3 regions of the Desulfovibrio piger genome follow, and region 2 is predicted to be linked to each of the others. Evidence: riboswitches for the same ligand, from Rfam matches in the RefSeq annotation. Region 2 holds a riboswitch; each other region holds the start of a gene.
What was found. Region 2 has a riboswitch for cobalamin ahead of DESPIGER_RS00425 (FecCD family ABC transporter permease). Riboswitches for the same ligand answer to the same signal wherever they lie in the genome.
Positions count from the first base shown of each region.

Region 1: it holds a riboswitch for cobalamin, as region 2 does, so the genes downstream of both, DESPIGER_RS05170 (anaerobic ribonucleoside triphosphate reductase) here and DESPIGER_RS00425 (FecCD family ABC transporter permease) in region 2, are expected to answer to the same signal.
Region 3: it holds a riboswitch for cobalamin, as region 2 does, so the genes downstream of both, DESPIGER_RS08710 (sirohydrochlorin cobaltochelatase) here and DESPIGER_RS00425 (FecCD family ABC transporter permease) in region 2, are expected to answer to the same signal.

Region 1 is NZ_LT630450.1:1,113,884-1,120,431, forward strand. Features, by position in the region: gene nrdG (anaerobic ribonucleoside-triphosphate reductase activating protein) at 296-793, opposite strand; gene nrdD (anaerobic ribonucleoside-triphosphate reductase) at 786-953, opposite strand; gene DESPIGER_RS05170 (anaerobic ribonucleoside triphosphate reductase) at 993-3,248, opposite strand; cobalamin riboswitch at 3,454-3,631, opposite strand; gene larA (nickel-dependent lactate racemase) at 3,993-5,294, opposite strand; gene DESPIGER_RS05185 (DUF4139 domain-containing protein) at 5,975-6,548, opposite strand, start outside.
Region 2 is NZ_LT630450.1:71,802-78,349, reverse strand. Features, by position in the region: gene cobI (precorrin-2 C(20)-methyltransferase) at 1-580, opposite strand, end outside; gene DESPIGER_RS00435 (ABC transporter substrate-binding protein) at 1,092-2,039, opposite strand; gene DESPIGER_RS00430 (ABC transporter ATP-binding protein) at 2,029-2,838, opposite strand; gene DESPIGER_RS00425 (FecCD family ABC transporter permease) at 2,838-3,905, opposite strand; cobalamin riboswitch at 4,035-4,215, opposite strand; gene DESPIGER_RS00420 (polyphenol oxidase family protein) at 4,459-5,205, opposite strand; gene DESPIGER_RS00415 (5-formyltetrahydrofolate cyclo-ligase) at 5,196-5,813, opposite strand; gene DESPIGER_RS00410 (metallophosphoesterase family protein) at 5,885-6,548, shown strand, end outside.
Region 3 is NZ_LT630450.1:1,913,385-1,919,932, forward strand. Features, by position in the region: gene DESPIGER_RS08700 (30S ribosomal protein S1) at 1-168, opposite strand, end outside; gene DESPIGER_RS08705 (SAM-dependent methyltransferase) at 567-1,439, opposite strand; cobalamin riboswitch at 2,066-2,266, shown strand; gene DESPIGER_RS08710 (sirohydrochlorin cobaltochelatase) at 2,285-3,172, shown strand; gene DESPIGER_RS08715 (YqaA family protein) at 3,506-3,952, opposite strand; gene DESPIGER_RS08720 (flavodoxin family protein) at 4,015-4,608, opposite strand; gene DESPIGER_RS08725 (FadR/GntR family transcriptional regulator) at 4,663-5,349, opposite strand; gene DESPIGER_RS08730 (FAD binding domain-containing protein) at 5,665-6,534, shown strand; gene DESPIGER_RS08735 ((2Fe-2S)-binding protein) at 6,534-6,548, shown strand, end outside.

The DNA.
Region 1 (6,548 bases), 1.0 Mb from region 2:
ACCGCCATGACGACAGACAGCCCCCTTTCCCCGCCATCCGGCCGAGGCATGCGGCAACAGCGGGACACGCCCTCCGGGACTGCCGCCGGCAGGCCGTCTTTTCCTGCGACAAAAAAAGCCTGCACAAGGCAGGCGTTTTGACAGGAGGGCTGCCACACCAGCCACCGTCGCACAACGATGGGGACCGGCATGCAGCCCTGAAAAAGTTTTTTCGGGGTTGGATGGGGGCCTGGGGGAAGGAAGGGGGAGTTCTTACAAAAAACGCCCCTTCCCCCTGCCGGGCCCCCGCTAAAAATCACGCCTCCACGGGGCGCAGGGCTTCGATGGCGGCCCTGTCCAGGACACGCTGGTTGGAGCTGCCGCGAAAGTCCAGCTCCAGATCGCGCAGGGCCTCCACATAGGGGCCGTCCACCAGCACGTCCACCTTGTCCAGCAGCTGCCCCACGGCCGGCATCTTCCGGGCAAGGCCGTAGAGCTCCTCGCAGGTATAGCCGCTGTAGGCATAGACGTTCTTGCCCGCGGCGTGCACGGCATCGGCCAGGTGGCACAGGGGCCCGGCCTGGACGAAGGGTTCACCGCCGGAAAAGGTCATGCCCGCCAACAGGGGATTTTCCATGAACTGGCGCAGGATGTCGTCCGTGTCCCGGAATTCTCCACCGTCGAAATCATGGGTCTGCGGATTGTGACAGCCCGGGCAATGATGGGGACAGCCCTGGGTGAAGACCACATAGCGCAGGCCGGGGCCGTCCACGATGGACTCTTCCACGATGCCGCTGATGCGGAGCCTAGGCATGCTTGACGCGGTCGCGTTCTTCGGCACGCTTGGCGTTGTTGAAACGGTCAAGCGTCCCCACCAGATAGCCGGTGATGCGGCGCACGCGCTCAAAGGGCACGCCTTCGCCCACCATCTTCACTTCGGCTTTGGTCTCGGTCAGTTCAGATTTCATCAGCATGGTCCAGGCTCCTCCTCTTGGGGTAAAAAGTGACGGAAACTAACGGCAGCAGCGGGGCATGTGCGGATACTTGCGGCGCAGCATCTTGAGCGTTTCCTGACTCACGGCCTCGCCCTCCTTGCGCCCGCAGCGGGGGCACTGGCCGTTGATGACGCCCACATAGCCGCACACGGGGTCGCGGTCCAGCGGATGGTTGATGGATCCGTAGCCCACGCCCTTGTCGTGCATGAAACGGATGATGGTCTCGAAGGCTTCCAGGTTCTTGCAGGTATCGCCGTCCAGCTCCACATAGGTGATGTGACCGGCATTGGTGAAGCTGTGGTAGGGCGCTTCCAGCTCGATCTTGCGGAAGGCCTTGATGGGGAAATACACGGGCACATGGAAGGAGTTGGTGTAGTACTCCCGGTCCGTGACGCCCTTGATGACGCCGTACTTCTTGCGGTCCAGGGCCACGAAGCGGCCGCTCAGGCCCTCGGCAGGCGTGGCGATCAGGGTGAAGTTGAGATGCGTCTTGGCGGCTTCGTCATCGCAGCGCTTGCGCATATGCTCCACGATGCGCAGGCCCAGCTTCTGGGACTCTTCGCTCTCGCCATGATGCTTGCCGGTCAGGGCCACCAGGGTCTCGGCCAGGCCGATGAAGCCCACGGTCAGGGTGCCGTGCCTGAGCACTTCGGCCACGCTGTCGTCCCAGTCCAGCTTTTCGGAATCCAGCCAGATGCCGTTGCCCATCAGGAAGGGATAGTTGCGCACCTTCTTGGAGCACTGGATGTCGAAGCGGTGCAGCAGCTGGCGGAACACCAGGTCGATCTGGTCATCCAGCAGCTGGAAGAAGCGGTCCTGGTCGCCCCTGGCCTCGATGCCCAGACGGGGCAGGTTGATGGACGTGAAGCTCAGGTTGCCGCGGCCGCAGGTCACCTGGCGGTCGGGGTCGTACACGTTGCCCAGCACGCGGGTGCGGCAGCCCATGTAGGCCACTTCGCTGTTGTAGTCGCCGGGCTTGTAGTACTGCAGGTTGAACGGCGCATCCAGGAAGCTGAAATTGGGGAACAGGCGCATGGCCGAGGTCTTGATGGCCATCTTGAACAGGTCGTAGTTGGGGTCGCCTTCGTTGTAGTTGACGCCTTCCTTGACCTTGAAGATCTGCACCGGGAAGATGGATGTCTCGCCGCTGCCCAGACCGGCCTGGGTGGCCAGCAGCAGGTTGCGCACCACCATGCGGCCCTCGGCGGAGGTATCGGTGCCGTAGTTGACGGAGCTGAAGGGCACCTGCGCGCCGGCGCGGGAATTCATGGTGTTCAGGTTGTGCACAAAGGCTTCCATGGCCTGATAGGTGCGGCGGTCGGTGATGCGCAGGGCTTCCTCGGCGGCGTAGGCATGGGCGGCACGCACCAGCTCGCGCTCGTTCCCGGCCACCAGGCCTTCCAGGCGCTTGCCCAGTTCGTCCACATCGGCCATGCGGATGGCGGGCATCACGGGCAGCAGGATCTGCTGGCTGAACTCCTCGGCCCGGGCGGCATCCATGCCCGTCCTGATGCGCACGAAGGCGGTGAAGGCATGGCGGTATTCCTTGCGGAAGGTCTTGGCCACGCCGCCGGCCATGGCGTAATCAAAATGCGGCACGCTCTGGCCGCCGTGCATCTCGTTCTGGTTGGCCTGGATGGCGATACAGGCCAGGGCGGAATAGCTCTCGATGGAATTGGGCTCGCGCAGATGGCCGTGACCGGTGGAGAAGCCGTTGCGGAACAGCGGGATCAGGTCGATCTGGCAACAGGTCTCGGTGAGCATGTAGAAATCCTTGTCATGGATGTGGATGTCACCGTTGATGTGCGCGGCCGAGGCGTCCTTGGGCAGGACGTAGTTGTCGGTGAAATATTTGGCCCCTTCGGAACCGTACTTGAGCATGGTGCCCATGGCCGTATCGCCGTCGATGTTGGCGTTCTCGCGCTTGATGTCTTCCTCGATGGCGGGCGCGTAGGTCAGGGTCTTGTAGATCTCCATCAGGTACGATTCCGCGTTGCGGCGCTTGGTGTGCTCGGCCCGGTACAGGATGTAGGCCTTGGCGGTCTTGGCGTAATCGTACTGGATCAGGGTCTCTTCCACCACGTCCTGGATCTCTTCCACATGGCGGAGGTTCTGGGCTTCGAGCTTGCGGCAGACCTTTTCGGTGACGAACAGGAGATCCGTGGGGGACATGTCCTCGCCGGACGCCTTGTTGGCCTTGGTGATGGCATTGAGAATTTTGACGGAATCGAAGGCGACCTCGGTCCCGTCCCGCTTGATGATGCTCGCAAGCATGTTTTCCTGCTCCAGATCCAAGATGGTTGTTGTTGCGGCCCGTTTTAGGGTCAACACAAAAGACCCTCCCTGTGCGGGAGGTCCCGGGCCCTGAAAAATCACGAAAAAGGTGGAAAAAAGATGCGGACGTCCGGCGGCCGATACGGCGACAGACTGTCATGACGTCCCTTCCCAGCGGCAAAAACCCGTTGCCGTGAGGCTGTCCCCATGGACAAGCGGCAGAAGCAGGTCTTCCGGCTCGTCACCCTGCTCCCGGCCTTCCCGGCGGCTGCCAGTGGCCCACGGGGGGAGCAGGTTCTGCGACTTACGGCGGCGGGTCCGCTCCCGGATCTCACGGGATTCCCGATGAAGCTCGTAGCAGCGCTTCTGCCCGCTCAAGATGGCAAAAGGTGCCTCAAGTGTCAACACAGGTTTTTTGTAAGTATTTTTTAACAACTTGAAATACTTGTAAAAAATCGCAACTCTGCGCCAAGACAGGCAATTTGCCAAAGCCCGCGCCAGCTCTGGGCTGGCGGGATTTCCGGCTTTGCAGGCCGCGCTGCCTGCGCTGTTTTTCACAGCTTCCCGGCCGGCCGGGCGTCCCCTTCCGGCGGGGGGGAACAGGCCTCCCCCGGAAAAACAGGGCAGGGAAAACGGCACGGCCCCGGGCACGGATGGCGTACCGCCCGGGCCGCGCCATCCGGCCGGAAGCCCTCCTGTCCCTGACGCGGGCACCCCGGGGATGCCCGCGCCGGCCTGGTGCCGCTAGACCGCCAGCTTGGGCAGGGTCGAGGCGCCGTGCGGCATGATGGTGGTGCGCACGTCCAGCTCCTGCCCCAGGAAATGGCGGGCCATGTCCAGGGCCTCGTCCAGGGTGTGGCAGACGTGCAGCTTCGTCTTGCCGAACAGGGCGGCATCCATGTCCGTCACCAGGATGAGGTTGTGTTTCTCGGCCGCCTCGGCGAACAGGAAGCCTACATAGCTGCCGATGGAGAACGTATCGCGCAGGGCCTTCTCGCGGGCCTGCATGTCGCTGTAGGCACAGATCTGCCTCTCCGTGTCGGGGTTGCCGAAGCCTTCGGAACAGCGGGAAAGCAGGATCAGGGTCCCGCCCGGCTGCACGGCGCTCAGGGCGTTGCTCAGCAGCTTGATGGTCTGGTACAGGTTGATGTCCTTGGGATAGCCGCCCGCGCTGGCCACCACCAGGGGCGTGCGCTCGTGGATGGTCACGCCCTCCATGCTGTCCACCAGACGGCAGGCCGCCGCATGGGACTGGACCCAGTCGCCGGCGAAGGCTTTGAGGATGCGGTAGTCGTCATTGACCACCACATTGAGGCCGAAGCAGGGGCGGGCCATGGCCGCGGCCTCGAAGATGTCGGCATGGAAGATGTTGCTGTCCGCCATGTTGGCGCTGCGCACGTCGGCATTGGTGCCGTTGCCGAAACCGGGGTTCAGGGCCTGCTTGTGGTGGCGCTGGATGGTCTCGTACCCGGCGATGCCGGGCAGCAGCATCTTGCCGCCGCCACCGAAGCCCGCCAGGAAGTGATAGACCACGCCGCAGGTGATGATGATCTTGTCGCAGGCCATGGCGTAGCTGTTGAACCACACCGGCGTGCCGCGGCTGGTATCGCCCACATGCACCAGATGGGCCGTATCGCGGCAGTCGTGGTCGATGACGCGGATGCGGCGGCAAATGTCCTCGCCCAGCAGGCGGGCCTGTTCGTCGCCCACATGGGCACGGTGCGTGCCCGTGGCCGTGACGATGAGGATGTCACTGTCGGGGATGCCGCAGGCGTTGAGCTCTTCCACCATCACATGGACGTAGACCGCGGGCGACTGCCACAAGCGGGTCACATCGGGCACCAGCAGACAGATCTTCTCGCCGGGGTTGACGATGTCCTTCAGGCAGGGCGAGCCGATGGGATGGCGCAGGGCCTCACGCACGGCCTGATCCGGTTCCATGACCGGCAAAGACACAGGATTGGACTCCAGCACGGCCGCCAGGTTCTTGTCGGCCACCGGCATGGTCCAGGAAATATCACCATAGTGCAGCGTATGTTCTGACATGACGCACCTCATTCCCTCTAAGGCCAGAAAACAGCGGAACAGCTCCGCAGAGGTTCGCGACTATAGGCCCCTCGCCCGCGGGCCGCAAGCCTAAAATCCGGGGAACTCCCCGGTTTTATTTTATAAAATATCACATACGGCATTTTGCCTTGCTCTCATGGCCGCCGGTGCCGCGCGCACCGGCACCGCATCCCTGTGCCCCCGGAGGGCGCCCTGCCGTATCCGCCCCGGCAGGACGCGCACGCGCTCCTTCGGCCTGCCGCCCCGCATGGACCGGGCTGCCCTGCGCCCAGGGCACTCCCTTCTCCGGCGCATCGCCCTGGCCGATGCTGCCGGGTACCAGCCTGCCTTTTTTCCCTGCCATCCTTGATATGGACAAATGCCCTGCCTGCTCCCTCTCCAGCCAGCGACGGGGACCGGCAGACAGACCTGGACAAACGTTTTTTCAGGGGTGGATGGGGGTCCGGGGGAAGGCGGGGACAGTTTTTACAAAAAACGTCCCCGCCTTCCCCCGGCATACCATGCCCGCTCTCCAGGCATGCACGGATGCCTTTCCCTTCCCGCTTCCCTCCCGGCGGACAGCCCGGGCGGGAACGGAAAAAGGGCGGGATGCCCCGCCCTTGTCTTCTGCCCTTCTGCCGCCCCGACGGCGGGAAGGGCATCACGTCAAAAAAACAGCATCACGGTGCCACAGGGTTCAGGTCCAGCTCGGCCGGTGCGCTGACGTTCACGCCGTGGCTGATGCTGCGGCTCTCGCCCGCGGGCACCTCCACCTTCCAGAACAGGCTGTGGTCCCCGCCCTTCTGCGGCCGGGTACCGTCCAGCGACACGTCCACGGACTTGTTGACCGGCAGGGGCTCGGGGCGCTCCACGCGCACCGTCACGGCCCGGGCACGCGCATTGTGCACCGTATAAGTCCAGTTCCAGCTCCAGGTCTGGCGCTTGCCGATGATCCCGGTCTCGCCACGGCGCTTGTCGTCCGTGGTGGTGGTCACCGACACCCGGGGGTCCACCCCGAAATAAAGGCGCACCCTGTTGCCCTCGGGCACGAAACGCCCAGAGCCCACCGGCAGGCCGTCCACGGAGAACTCGGCCTGTGCCGAAGGCCAGGGGGTGCTGTCCAGCACCCGTTCCACCATCAGCCACACCGGGCTGCCCTGCCCGTCGGGCCGGGCCACCCACTGCAGGGGGGCCTTCCATTCCTCCTGCCGCAAAACGAGGTGTTCCTGTCCCTGCGGCAGGGTCACGCGGCCC
Region 2 (6,548 bases):
TGGCCGGGAAGTTGCGGTAGGCCTTGAGGATGACGGCGGAATCGGCCTGTTCCAGCGTCCGGGTCAGGCTCTCTTCGTCCCGGATACCGGGGATGATGCACAGGGTCTCGTGGCTTTCGCACAAAATGGTGCGGGTACGCGCGGCCGCCGCCTGGAACGAGGTGATGCCCGGTATGATCTCCACCGGCAGGGAATCATCCAGCTGCCGGAGCGTTTTCAGCAGATAGCCGAACGTGCTGTAGACCAGCGGGTCGCCGATGGTCAGGAAGGCCGCGTTCTCGCCGCCCCGCAGCACGTCGCGTGTGATGCCCGCCGCTTTTTCCCAGGCCGCGCGCAAGGTGGCCCTGTCGTGCGTCATGGGGAATTCCAGCCGTTGCAGGCGCACGTCCGGCCGCAGATGGGGACGGGCCGTCTCCAGCGCCCGCGAATAGTCGTTGCGCGGCGAGGCCGCCGCCAGGATCACGTCCACCCGGCGCAAGGCCTCCACGGCACGCAGGGTCAGCAGATCGGGAGCGCCGGGGCCCACGCCCACAGCGTACAGGGTTCCTGTCATGGTCATCTCGAATCGTTGCGGGCTCATGCCCGGTTACAGACTGTTTCCTTCTTCTCTCCGCAGGGAAAACGAGGCTAGCCGCCGTTACATGAGAGTACGACAGCCCTCCATCGCTTATCCCTTCAGGAGCGGCCCACGTCCGGCAGGTAACATGCCTGTCCGAAGCACGGCCACTCAAAAATCCGGCCGCTCTCTCCCCGGGATCTGGCTGCTTGGCTCCAGCAGGCTTGCGGCATCCTGAACGCCTCTCCCCGGAGCCTGATGATGCCCTGCCCTTCCTCCCTTCTCCCGGAGACCTGGCCCCTACCGTCCTTCAGCTCCTCGCGGAGACCGGCGTTTGCCGTTCCTGAAACCGCAGCCTTGATCGGCTCCAGCCTCCCTTCGCGGAGACCGCCGGCACGGCAACGCCCATTGCGCCCCTGCTGTCTTCCCACTGACCAGAATAAAGAGCTTTTGGGGGATGGGGGGAGTTTGAGGGGGGAAGGGCCCCTTTGAGCTCTGGCCAAAGGGCCCTTCCCCCCTCAACAAAATACCCGGCTTATTTCCCGCTGCCCTGCTCCTCGCCATGCAGCCAGCGGGCCAGCCGCTCGGCGGCCTCCACGGAGCGGGGGCCGGGGCGGGCGAACAGATGCTCGTCCACCAGCAGCACACGCCCGGAACGTACGGCACTGAGGCCCCGGTAATGCGGACGTGCCGCCGGAGCCTGCGGCGCGGGGTTCATGGGCCCCTGTTGCAGGATATAGGCTTCCGGGTCCAGGGCCACCAGCATCTCTTCGTTGCAGCGCACCAGCTTTTGCGGCGCATCCAGCACGTTGCGGCCACCGGCATGGCGGATGATCTCGTCCACGATGCTGGCGCGTCCGGCAGCCAGCAGGTTGGGATAGCGCACCTCATAGAATACGCGCACAGGCGGCTGGCCCGCATAGCGCTGCTCCAGGGCCGCCAGACGCCGCTGCCAGTCCGCCACCAGGGCTTCGGCGCGCGCCTCGCGTCCGGTGAGCCGCCCCAGAGCGCGGGTCACGGCAAAAAGCTGTTCAAAGGACTGCATCTCGTAGACCAGCACCGGGATGCCCACAGCCTCCAGGGCCCCGGTCTGGGTCAGCACTTCCTGCCGCCCGGCCAGTTGCAGCACCACATCGGGACGCCGGGCCGCCACCAGCTCCGCGTTGGGACGCATGTGCGTGCCCACGGCGGGCAGGTCCTGCAGGCCGGGGATGGCCGCATCGGCCGCCGTGCGGGCCACAAGGGTCCCGCGGGCGTCCAGGGCCAGCAATATCTCGTTGAACGCGCCGTACAGGGCGATGATCCGCTGTGCGGGCCGTTCCAGCCGCAGGGTCACGCCCCGGCTGTCCACCAGTTCCAGCGCGTGGACGGGCGGCACGGAGCAGCAGAGCAGGCAAAGGCCCAGACACAGCCCCCGCCACAGGCCCGAACGAAAGCCCCAAGCGATAAGGCGCTGCTGCAGGCGGCAAAAATCAGGCATCATGCGGAGAGTCCTCCCGGTATTCAGGGCCACGGGGCCGCAGGGGCAGGGCCTGGGGCAGACCGTTGCGGGGGTGCGGGACGATGTGCAGGTCCACGGCATAGAGGGCGCGCAGGTTCTCCGCCGTGAAGCAGCGGCGCACCGGGCCGTCGAACAGTACCCGGCCCCGGCGCAGGCCCAGCAGACGTGTGGCGTACTGGGCGGCCAGATTGCAGTCATGCATCACCAGCAGCAGCGCGGCACCGGCCCGGCGGCGGCGCTCCAGCAGGTCGAAAAGTTCCAACATCCGGGCCAGATCCAGACCGGCGGCCAGCTCGTCCAGCAGCAGCACGGGGCTTTGCTGGGCCAGTGTCCGGGCCAGGGCCACGCGCTGCAGTTCCCCGCCGGAAAGCTCGCTCACCTGCCGTCCGGCCAGCGGCAGCGCGCCGGTCTCCTCCAGGGCCTCGTGGGCGATGCGCCGGTCTTCGGCGCTGTAGCTGCCCCACCAGCCCAGCCAGGGATAGCGGCCCAGCAGGACCATCTGCAGGGCGGTCATGCCCTGTGGCGCGGCATTGCGCTGGGAAAGCACGGCCACCCGGCGGGCCCGTTCCCGGGGGGAAAGACGGCGGATGTCCGCCCCCTGCACCTGTACCGACCCCGCTGTCGGCGTCAGGCTGCCCGCCAGCACCCGCAGCAGCGTGGTCTTGCCGCTGCCGTTGGGGCCCAGCAGGGCCACGGCCTCACCGGGGTGGAGGTCGATGTCCACACCATGCACTATCTCGTCCGTGCCGTAGGCCGCCCGGATGCCTTTTGCCCGCAGCATCAGCGCCTCCGCACCAGAAAAGCGAAAAAGGGGCCGCCCAGCAGGGCCGTCACCACGCCCACGGGCAATTCCTGTCCGCCGGAAAGCACACAGCGGGCCAGCACGTCCGCCCAGACCAGCAAGATGCCGCCGCCCAGGAAGGCGCCGTAGAGCAAAGGGCCGTGCGCTCCGCCCAGCAGCATGCGCAGGACATGCGGCACCACCAGGCCCACGAAGCCGATGACCCCGGCCACGGCCACGCAACCGGCCGTCATGCAGCTGGCGCCGGCCAGCAGCCAGAAACGTGTGCGGCCCACGGCAAGGCCCAGATGCGCGGCCTGTTCGTCGCCCAGGGCCAGCATGTCCAGCTTGCGCCAGCCCGGCAGCACCACCAGCAGCCCCGGCAGCAAGGTGGCCAGCAAAAGGGGGACGCTGTCCCAGCCCCGGCCCTGCAGGCTGCCCATGATCCAGAAAACGATGCTGGTGACGGATTCTTCGTTGAGGGCCTTGACCAGGGCCACCACGGCGCCCAGAAAGGCCGCCACGGCGATGCCGGCCAGGATGACGGTCTCGCGCCGGAAACTTCCCTGCCCGCTGCCCAGCCAGAGCGCACCGCCCAGGGCCAGCAGGGAGCCCAGCAGGGCCGACAGGGAGACCGTGGCCGCCGCGGAAAGCCCCACGGCAAGGCCTCCTGCCCAGATGCCCAGGGTACCGCCCAGCGCGATGGCCATGCTGGCGCCGCAGGCCGCTCCGGCGGAGATGCCCAGGGTGAAGGGGTCCGCCAGCGGATTGCGCAGCACGCCCTGCAGGGCCACTCCGGCCACGGCCAGCGCACCACCGCACAGCAGGCCCAGCAGCACACGGGCCAGACGGATCTGCCCCACCACCAGCTGCACGCTGCCGTCCGCCGGGGGGCACAGGCCCGCCACGGCCCCCAGCGCCTGCCAGACATCGGCCACAGCCACGGGCACGGGCCCGGGCAGACAGGCCAGCGGCAAGGAGGCGCACCAGAGGACGGCCAGCAGCACGCAGCAGCACCGGCGGCGCGCGCTCCGCGCATCCTTGGCAATGGGGCTGTTCTCCGGCATGATCCGTCCTGTGATGGCCTTTCGTGGCCGGGCACTCCGGCCCGGAAACAAAAAAAGCCTCTTCCATCAATGGAAGAGGCCCGTATTCCCTTGCTCCCTCGGCAAGACCCGTGCCGATACCGGTCGCGGCCAGCGGCCACGGTCCACGGCAGGTATTCCGGCTCGGCCCCCGGCTTCCGGCCTTCCCGTTGCCAGTGGCACATGAAGGAAGCTGGTCTGCGGGCCTTACGGCGGCGGGTCCGCTCCCGATTTTCACGGGATTCCCTTTTGACGCCGGCAGGTTCCGGCGACCATGAACGCGTTACTCTAGGCAGGGAGCCGCGGCTTGTCAACGTGTGACGGAAAAGGAGGAGCCCCTCCCCAGCGCCCAGATGCCCCCTCTTGCGAAGACCGGCGGCAGAGGCTGCTTCCCCGTAGCCCCGACACGCCCCATCCTTCCGGGAAAAACGCATGGGAAAGGGGATGGGGGAGCTTGAGGGGGAGGGGGAACCCGTGTGCGCGAGCCAGGATTTTCCCCTTCCCCCCTCATCACGAACATGCCTTCCGGCCTGCCCTAGTCCAGGCGCCAGATGACGCTGGCCTGACGGCCGGAGGCCTTCACGCAGCGGTACGAGAAGAACTGGCGGTTGCAGCTGGCCGTGCACAGGTCGATGCCGTAGATGTTGCGGGGCAGCAGCCCGGCCTGCTCCAGCTGCCAGCGGGTCAGGCCCCACAGGTCCATGGTGCGGCTCCCGGCATCGAACCAGGGGCGGAACGCGTCGCCCCACTCGCTCTCGAAATTGATGAACTCCGCCCGGGCCGGGCCCAGGCTCGGGCCGCGCACGGCCAGGAGTTCGCGCGGTTCCACGCCGTAATGCTCGCAGAAGCGGCGCACCCCGGAACCGGGAAAGTCACAGCGGTTGCCGCGCCAGCCCGCATGGATGCCGGCCACGAAACGGCCGCTCCTGTGGGCCAGCAGGATGGGCTGGCAGTCGGCGGTCTTGATGGCCAGCCCCAGCCCGGCCTGCGCGGTGGCCATGCCGTCGGCATCGCAGCGGGGAACGGCGTCGGGCTCCACGGCCTCGGGCTCGAAGATCATGGCATCGCCGTGCACCTGGTTGAGTTCGGCCATGCGCCGGAGGCCCAGGGCCGCCCGCAGTTCGCGGCGGTTGCCGATGACGCTCTGCCGGTCATCGGCCGTGGCGAGGGAGATGTTGCCACCGGCGTACGGGCCGTCTCCGGCCGCCTGCCAGCGGGTCTGGAAGGCGCAGCGCACGTTGTCCACGCCGGGGAACACAAAGGGGATGAAACTTACAGGCATACGAGTCCTTCTTCGGTACACAGGCAGTCCACGGGCTGGTCCCATTCCTGGGAGGGCAGCGCATCCACCACCTGGAAAGCATAGCACAGGCCCACCAGCCGGGGCCGCCGGCCGCTGCCCCGGGCGCCGAAGGCCGACAGGAAGCGGTCATAATAGCCGCCGCCGAAGCCCAGGCGGTTGCCCGCGCGGTCAAAGGCCACACCGGGCAGGATGAGCACGTCGGGGCAGAAATCGGGGTGGGCCAGCACCGGGGGCGCCATGCCCAGCAGACCGGCATGGGGTTCCAGCATCTTGTAGGGGCCGGCGGCCATGTCGCCTACCCGGGCACAGGGTACGAAATCCATGCGCCCGCGCTCCAGGCGCACCCGGGGCAGGTAGACGCGCACGCGTCGCTGCCAGGCATCGGCCAGCAGGTAGCCGGTGTGCACTTCTTCCGGCAGGGCCACATACAGGGCCACACGGGCGGCCTGCTGCCAGACGTCCCAGTCCAGCAGGGCCTGCTGGGCCGCGCGGGCCCGCTGCCGTGCCAGGGCGGGATCCTGCCCGCGCCGCAGCCCGCGCATGCGGGTGCGCAGTTCCTTCTTCAGCTCATCGGGGGGAAGGGACATGGAGGTCTTTCCATCCTTGCTAAAATGTGCCATAGTTCGCGGAGTGACTTTATAACAAAGGAAACACCGCCATGCCAAGCGTCAACGAACAGGATCATCTCTGGATTGCCGTTGGGGACATTCACGACGAGCCCGGGCTGTTTGCCCGTATCCCCGAGCTGGCGCAGGCGGACGGCATCATCGTCACCGGCGACCTGACCATCACGGGCGGCGTCAAGCAGGCCGAGCTGGTCATGGACGTTCTGCGGGCGCACAATCCCCGCATCTGGGCCCAGATAGGCAACATGGACCGGCCCGAAGTGGACGAATGGCTGAGCGGCCTGGGCTGCAACCTGCACACGCAGGTGCACGAACTCACGCCCGATACGGCCATCTTCGGCATCGGAGCCTCCACGTTCACGCCTTTCGGCACGCCCAGCGAGTTTCCTGAATCCACCTTCGCCGGCTGGCTGGAAAGCAGCTGGCAGAAGGCCCGCAAGTACCCCCACACCGTGCTGGTTTCGCACAATCCGCCCAAGGACAGCGCCTGCGACGTCATCCCGGGCAATATCCATGTGGGCTCTACTGCCGTGCGCGAATTCCTTGAAGAAGCCCAGCCCGATGTCTGCCTGTGCGGACATATCCACGAAGCGCGCGCCGTGGACAGGGTGGGCCGCACCATCGTGGTGAATCCGGGCGCTCTGGCCCAGGGCGGCTATGTGCTGCTGCGTTCCTGCGGCGGCAAGCTATCCGTGG
Region 3 (6,548 bases), 970 kb from region 2:
CTCGGACTTGAAGTTCACGTCCACCAGAACATTGTCGTCATCCACGCGAACGATCTCGCCCTTGGTGATAGAGCCTTCTTCGAGGTCGCCGAAGTCGGGATTGAGATAGTTTTCAAGGGCGCTTTCGAAACTCATTTCGTTTTCGTGCCCGGTTTCCTTGTCTGCCATGCTTGACATGCCTCCAAACATAATTTGTCCCCTGTGCGGGGGTGAAAGAAAGTAGCAAAAGGAGAGGCAAAGCACAAGGCGAAAATGGCCCGGATGCGGGTCAGGGCGGGCAAAGCGGCCTTTTTCCCGCAGCGGGGCAGCGGCCGAAGGCCGTGAAAGGACAGGGAAAAGAGTCCCCCACTCCTGATAATTGTTCCTGAAAAGAAAAAGGGAGTGCGCACCGCCATGCAGGGCCCCGTCGTCCCGGGCGGCCGCAGACGGCAGGGCTTCCGTCCCCTGCCTGTCATCGCGGTATGCCCATCGCTGCCCGCACGCCATGCGGCAGCCGGAAAAACGCAACGCGGGCACACCGCCCGGCGACGGCATGCCCGCATCCTGATGACGGGAGCGTTTCCGGCCTAGCCGGCCAGCTTCACGAAGGTCAGCTCATGCTTGTTGCAGGAAAGATGCAGCAGACGGCCGCCCGGGATGGCCGCAAAGGCCCGCGCCGTCTCGTGGTCGGTCCGGGCCTGGAACTTGAGCGTGCAGACCACGTTGCGGCAGGCATCGGCGGCCAGCCATTCCCGCACGGTCTCCAGCAGGCGGTCAGGGTAGCAGATCATGTCCGAGAACAGCCAGTCCACCTGGCCCACATGGCGCGGCTCAAGGCCGAAGCCGCTGCCCAGGCAGTGGTTGACGCCGGGCATGGCCGCCACCTGGGGCGCCAGCCCGGCCTTGTCCACGCTGAACACGCGGCAGCCCAGCCGCCCCAGCACCCAGGTCCAGCCGCCCGGCGCGGCGCCCAGGTCGATGCACAGTTCCCCCGGCGCGGGCGTGCGCCCGGTCAGGGTGAAGACTTCCCACAGCTTGAGGTAGGCGCGGCCCGGCGGGTCCTCGCGGTTCTCCACGAACTGCACCTCCCCGTCGGCAAAGGGCGAGGTGGTGCGCGGCGAGGCCAGCATCAGGTCTTTCTCCCACAGGGTGAAGGCCCCCAGCGGCGCGGACGGGGCGGGCGTGCCGAAATGCAGGGGCCGTGCCGCCACATAGGGCAGCTGCTCCTGCATGAGGCGCAGGCGCCGCACATGCCCGCCGATGGTGGGGATGTGCGCCCGCCAGTTGCGCTGCAGGGCCGAGAGCTGGCGCGCCCCGTTGCCGATGGAGGTGATGGGGATCCAGCGCGGCTCCGTCCAGACGTTCTGGGCCCAGGCCGCGGGTTCCGTGCCCCGGGCCAGCACCAGACGGCCGCGCACGGTGATGACGCGGTCCCCCAGCTCTTCCAGCAGGGGCTGCATGTAGTCGCGCGCCGCCACCTGCACGCTGAAATCTTCCCTGGGCAGGGCCGAACGGGGCAGGTCGGGCCAGCGACGGGCCAGATGCACCTGCTCCTGCTGCCGTGCCTCGCGCCGCTGTTCCCGGCGCTCCTGCCGCCAGCGGGGCAGGACGTGGGCCTCCCCGGCGGCTTCCGGCTGTTCCGTCTTCCTGCTCCGGCCTGTCCGGGCCCGGGCGGGAGCCTGCGCTGCCGGCTCCCCGGAAACACGACGCCCGGAACGGCGGGACGGGCCTTGCCTGTCCGCGCCCTGCTCCGGGCTGGCCTTGTCCCCGCCGCGACGGCGGGGCGCTGAACGTTTTTCCTCTTCCCTGTCGGCTTCCTGCGGGGCCTGCTCCTCATGGACGGCGCCGCGGCGCGGCGCGGGAAATGATCGACTGTGCGTACTCATGCGGCCAGCATAGCCCAAAGCCCGGCCAAGGCCAAGCATCCGCCGGCCCTCCCCGGCGCCCGGCAACGGCGCGTCCGGCGAAAAAACACAGGGACAGCGCGCCCCGCCGGCCCGCGCTGTGGCGGCCCGCCTGCCACGGCGGGGACTCATCTTGCGCATCCCCACGGGACATCGTTGCCCGTCCCGGCTTGACTTTTGTGCCCCAAACCGTTTCTGATGGCGCATCCATGCGGGGAATTCCGTGCGAATCGGAAACAGTCGCGCTGCGGTGAGAGGGTACGGAGCTTCTTTGGCGACACGCCACGACAGCCAGCCGTCCCGGTGAAGGCGAAGTAAAGGCCCGGAGGCATGCCTCCCCATTCCCTCAAGTCCGAATACCCGCCATCCCTAACCTTTCAACGCGTCATTGAGGAGGTTCCATGCGCCACATCCCCACAACATTCCTGCGCTCCGCGCTGCCGGCCCTGCTGCTCACCCTCTGTCTGGCCCTGCCTGCCCTGGCGGCCCAGAAGGAAGGCCTGCTGCTGGTGGCTTTCGGCACCAGCGTGCCCGAGGCCCAGCCCGCCCTCACCGCCATCGACAAGGAGTTCAAGGCCGCCTTTCCCCACAGTCCCGTGATCTGGGCCTATACCTCCAGCATCATCCGGGCCAAGCTGGAAAAGAAGGGCGTGCACATCGGTGACGTGGCCGCCGGTCTGGAAGAACTGGCCCGGCAAAAGGTGGACGTGGTGCGCGTCCAGTCCCTGCATGTGGTGGCCGGTGAGGAATTCAGCGAGATGGAGCGCCTGCTCGTCAGCTGGCTGGCCCGCCATCCCGACAGTTTCAAGGCCGTCTATCTGGGCCGCCCGCTGCTGGAATCCCGGCAGGATGCCGAAGATGTCTGCCGCGCCGTCCTCGGCGCCACCGAAGGCAGGCGCAAGCCCGGCGAGCTGCTGGCCCTCATGGGCCACGGCCAGAGCCACGGCCGGGGCGACATGGTCATCGAAGGCATGCGCGCCACCCTCTCCTATGCCGACAACCTGGCCGTGCTGGCCACGGTGGAAGGCTCGCGCGGCTTCGACCAGGTGCTTGCCGCCATCAAGACCAGCCGCGCGTCCGTCATCTGGCTCCAGCCCTTCATGGTGGTGGCCGGGGACCATGCCCGCAACGACCTGGCCGGTGACGAGCCCGATTCCTGGGCCTCGCGGATCCGCGCCCTGGGCCTCACCCCCCGCCCCGTGCTCACCGGCCTGGGCGAGCTGCCCGGCGTGCGCGCCGTCTTCGTGCGCCATGCCCGCGACAGCCGGGACGACCTGCTGAAGAAGTAGACCTGCCGAAGAAGTAGGAGAAATGCTGCCAAGGGAAGAAGGGGCTCCCTCCTCCGGCCGGGCGTCACATGCCCTGCAAGGCGGACAGGGCGCCCCCTTTCCCGCGGTCCCCGGCAGTCGGCCAGGGCCGGACCTCTTTCCCGGTCGGCAGGTCATGGGAGCCGCCGCCCTTGCCGCTGCGGCACGGGCCAGCCGCCCCTTGCCCCCGGGCAGGAGGAGACACAAGGGAAAAAAGCGTGCGGTCCGCACCGTTCCTGCACGACCTGTCGCCCTGTGGAAAGGGATCATCGCACGAAAAAAGGACGCCTTCGGGCGTCCTTTTTTATGGCAGCGTCACCAGAGCGCCAGCGCCACGCCGGCCACCACCAGATAGCGGCCCAGTTTGGCCAGCACCACCAGCAGAAGGAAGGAGGGCAGGGGCTCGCGCAGGGTACCGGCCACCAGGGTCAGGGGGTCGCCGATGACGGGCATCCAGCTGCACAGCAGGCTCCAGCGGCCGTAGCGGTGGTACCAGCCTTCGGCCTTGCGCAGGGATTCCGGCGAGAAGGGGAACCAGCGGCGGCCCTGGAAGCGCGTGAGCGAACGGCCCAGCCACCAGTTGACGGCCGAGCCCGCGCTGTTGCCCAGGGTGGCCACGGCGATGAGGGCCCAGGCGGGTTCTCCGCTCTGCACCAGCAGGGTGGCCAGCAGCAGTTCCGACTGCGCGGGCAGCAGGGTGGCCGCCACCAGCGCGGTGAGGAACAGGCCTCCGTACAGGGAAAAAAGGCTCAGGGCAGTCATGGGCGGCACGGAAAGCCGCCGCAAGGCATCAGGCGCTGCGGCGGCTCCTTGTGGGGCGGGATCTAAGCGGCAAGTTTCTTGAGGAGCCAGGCCATATTGGCGGCCAGGTCCTTCACCGTTCGGATGCCCTCGGCATCGCTGTCCACATCACCGGGGTCAAGGCCGAAGGCAAAATTGAAATAGCTTGATGTGGGCACGATCATGTCACTGATGGCGAACCAGGACATGATGTTGAAATAGGCCTGCATGGCCCCGGCACGACGGACGGCTATCAGGGGCGCAGCCACTTTGTGCTTGAAGATGTTGTCCTGCCCCTGCACGCGCACACGCATGCGGGAGATGTAACATGCCCTGTCGATCAGGGCCTTCATCTCCGATGTGACATTGCCCACGAATACGGGTGTCGCCAGCACGATGCCGTCGGCCGCCCGCATCTTTTCGAACCATTCATTGAAGGGATCATCCTTCTGGACGCAGACCTCTTCGCCGCTACGCCGGCAATGGTTGCATTCCAGGCATCCGTGGACCCTGACACCGCCCACCTGGATGATCTCCGAAGAAATGTCTTCCGCAGCAAGCGTTTCACAAAAGAGTTTGCACAGTCGGGCCGTGTTGCCGTTACGCCTGGGGCTGCCGTTGAACACCGCTACATGCATGGGACCTCTCCTTCATGACAGGTTGTTACAGGTACTTGCCGCGTCAGGAACCTATTAGTCATGTATCATATTCGCATTTGAACGCATATGCTGTTCCATGACGGCACGGCATTTTTGGATATCGCGACTCTCCAATGCTTCTATGATTTTGTTATGCCAATAGATGGATTCAGATCTTCTTTTCAAATTATGGGTAACGGAATCGTTCCTTCTCTGGTCGAACAGGGAATTGATGATCCTCATCAGTGAAATGAATATGGGGTTATGTGTGGCCTTGGCAAGAGCAAGGTGGAATTCCTTGATGTAGAATGTTTCATTCTTGTGTTCACACCTTGATTTGTATTGATCGTAAACTATGGATTTAAGTGCGTTGATATCCTCTTTCGTGGCCCTGTGTGCCGCGATTTCGATGACATTGCACTCTATGTATTTCCTGAATTCGTTCAGATGGTCCTGTTCATAATACACGTCCGACATGAACCGCAGTTCGTCTCCCGCAAGACCGGGAACAGAAGCGTTGACGAACGTCCCGGACCCCTGCTGGCTTGTGAGCATGCCGCTCAGGGACAGCAGGCGGATGGCTTCCCTGACGCTTGTCCTTGAGACCCCCATCTGTTCCGCGAGAACGCGTTCGGCAGGGAGGCGGGCCCCATCCGGGAGTTCGCCTGACTTGATCATGGCGATGATTTTTTCTGAAACGACCGCATACAAAGGGCGGCGCCCGTTTTGCTCCGTCATCATGTGCTATCCTTGCTGAGTGTGAAGGTGCACCAAGATAGCATAAAGATTCCCTCAGCGCCTCCTTTTTCAAATTGATTAGACCAATTTCACTTAAACCGCAAGAAGCGGGACAAAATCGTGAAAAAAATTTCTAATGTAACATATTACTATATTTATATTTTTTAAAAAAATTTTTTCAGGGGAGGATTTATTCCAAGCTTTTGGTTGTTATTTGTGAAAAATTTTTTTAACCTGAAATCGTACCAAATGGTGATATTCATTATACGATATATTTAAGATAGTTATAAAAATTTTTCACTAAAAAGGGGGCTTTTGATGAAACATATTAGACCATTTTTCTACGAAGAGCCGTCCTCTGTTCCGGAAGCTTCGGCGATGCTTTCCGCCCCGGGAGCCCTGGCGCTTGCCGGTGGTACGGACATCACGGTCATGTTGCGGCGCAAGCCCATGGACGACGTCATGCTGGTCAACCTCAAAAAGATCCCCGGCCTGGACAGTATCCAGAAGCTGGAGGACGGCGGCCTCCGCCTGGGGGCGCTCGTGACCGTGGGGCATATGGGGCGCGTCCTCACCGCCCCCGAGCATGCGGTCCTGCGCATCGCCTGCAACAGTCTGGGCACGCCCGCCGTCCGCAATCTGGCCACACTGGGCGGCAATGTGGGCCGGGCCTCGCCCGCTTCCGACGTCATCCCGGCCCTGCTGAGCCTCGATGCCGTCGTCATCCTTGAAAGCGCCCGGGAAAGCCGGCGCGTCCCCCTGGGACAACTGCTCCAGGGCCCGGGCCGGCTGGACAGCCGCCCCGGCGAGTTCATCACCGCCGTCGAGCTGCCGCCGCATGCAGGCAGGGTGGGCGCCTACTGGAAGGCCGGGCGCATCCGGGGCGCGGACTGCGCCCTGGCCGGGGTCGGCGTCTCCTTCTGCTGGGACGGGGACGCCGTCACGGAGCCCAGGGTGGCCATGACCTCCGTGGGGCCCACCTGTCTGCGTTCCGCCGGGGCCGAAAATGTGCTGCGGGGCGCGCGCCTTGATGAAGAGACCATCCGTGCCGCAGCTGAGGCCGCGGCGCGGGATGCCCGCCCCATCACGGACCTGCGGGCCAGTGCCGCCTACAGGAAAGAACTTGTCCGGGGCTTGTTGACAAAGACCCTGCGTTCCCTCGCCGCGCAGGAGAGAAGGAGCTGCTGATGCAAGACGTACAT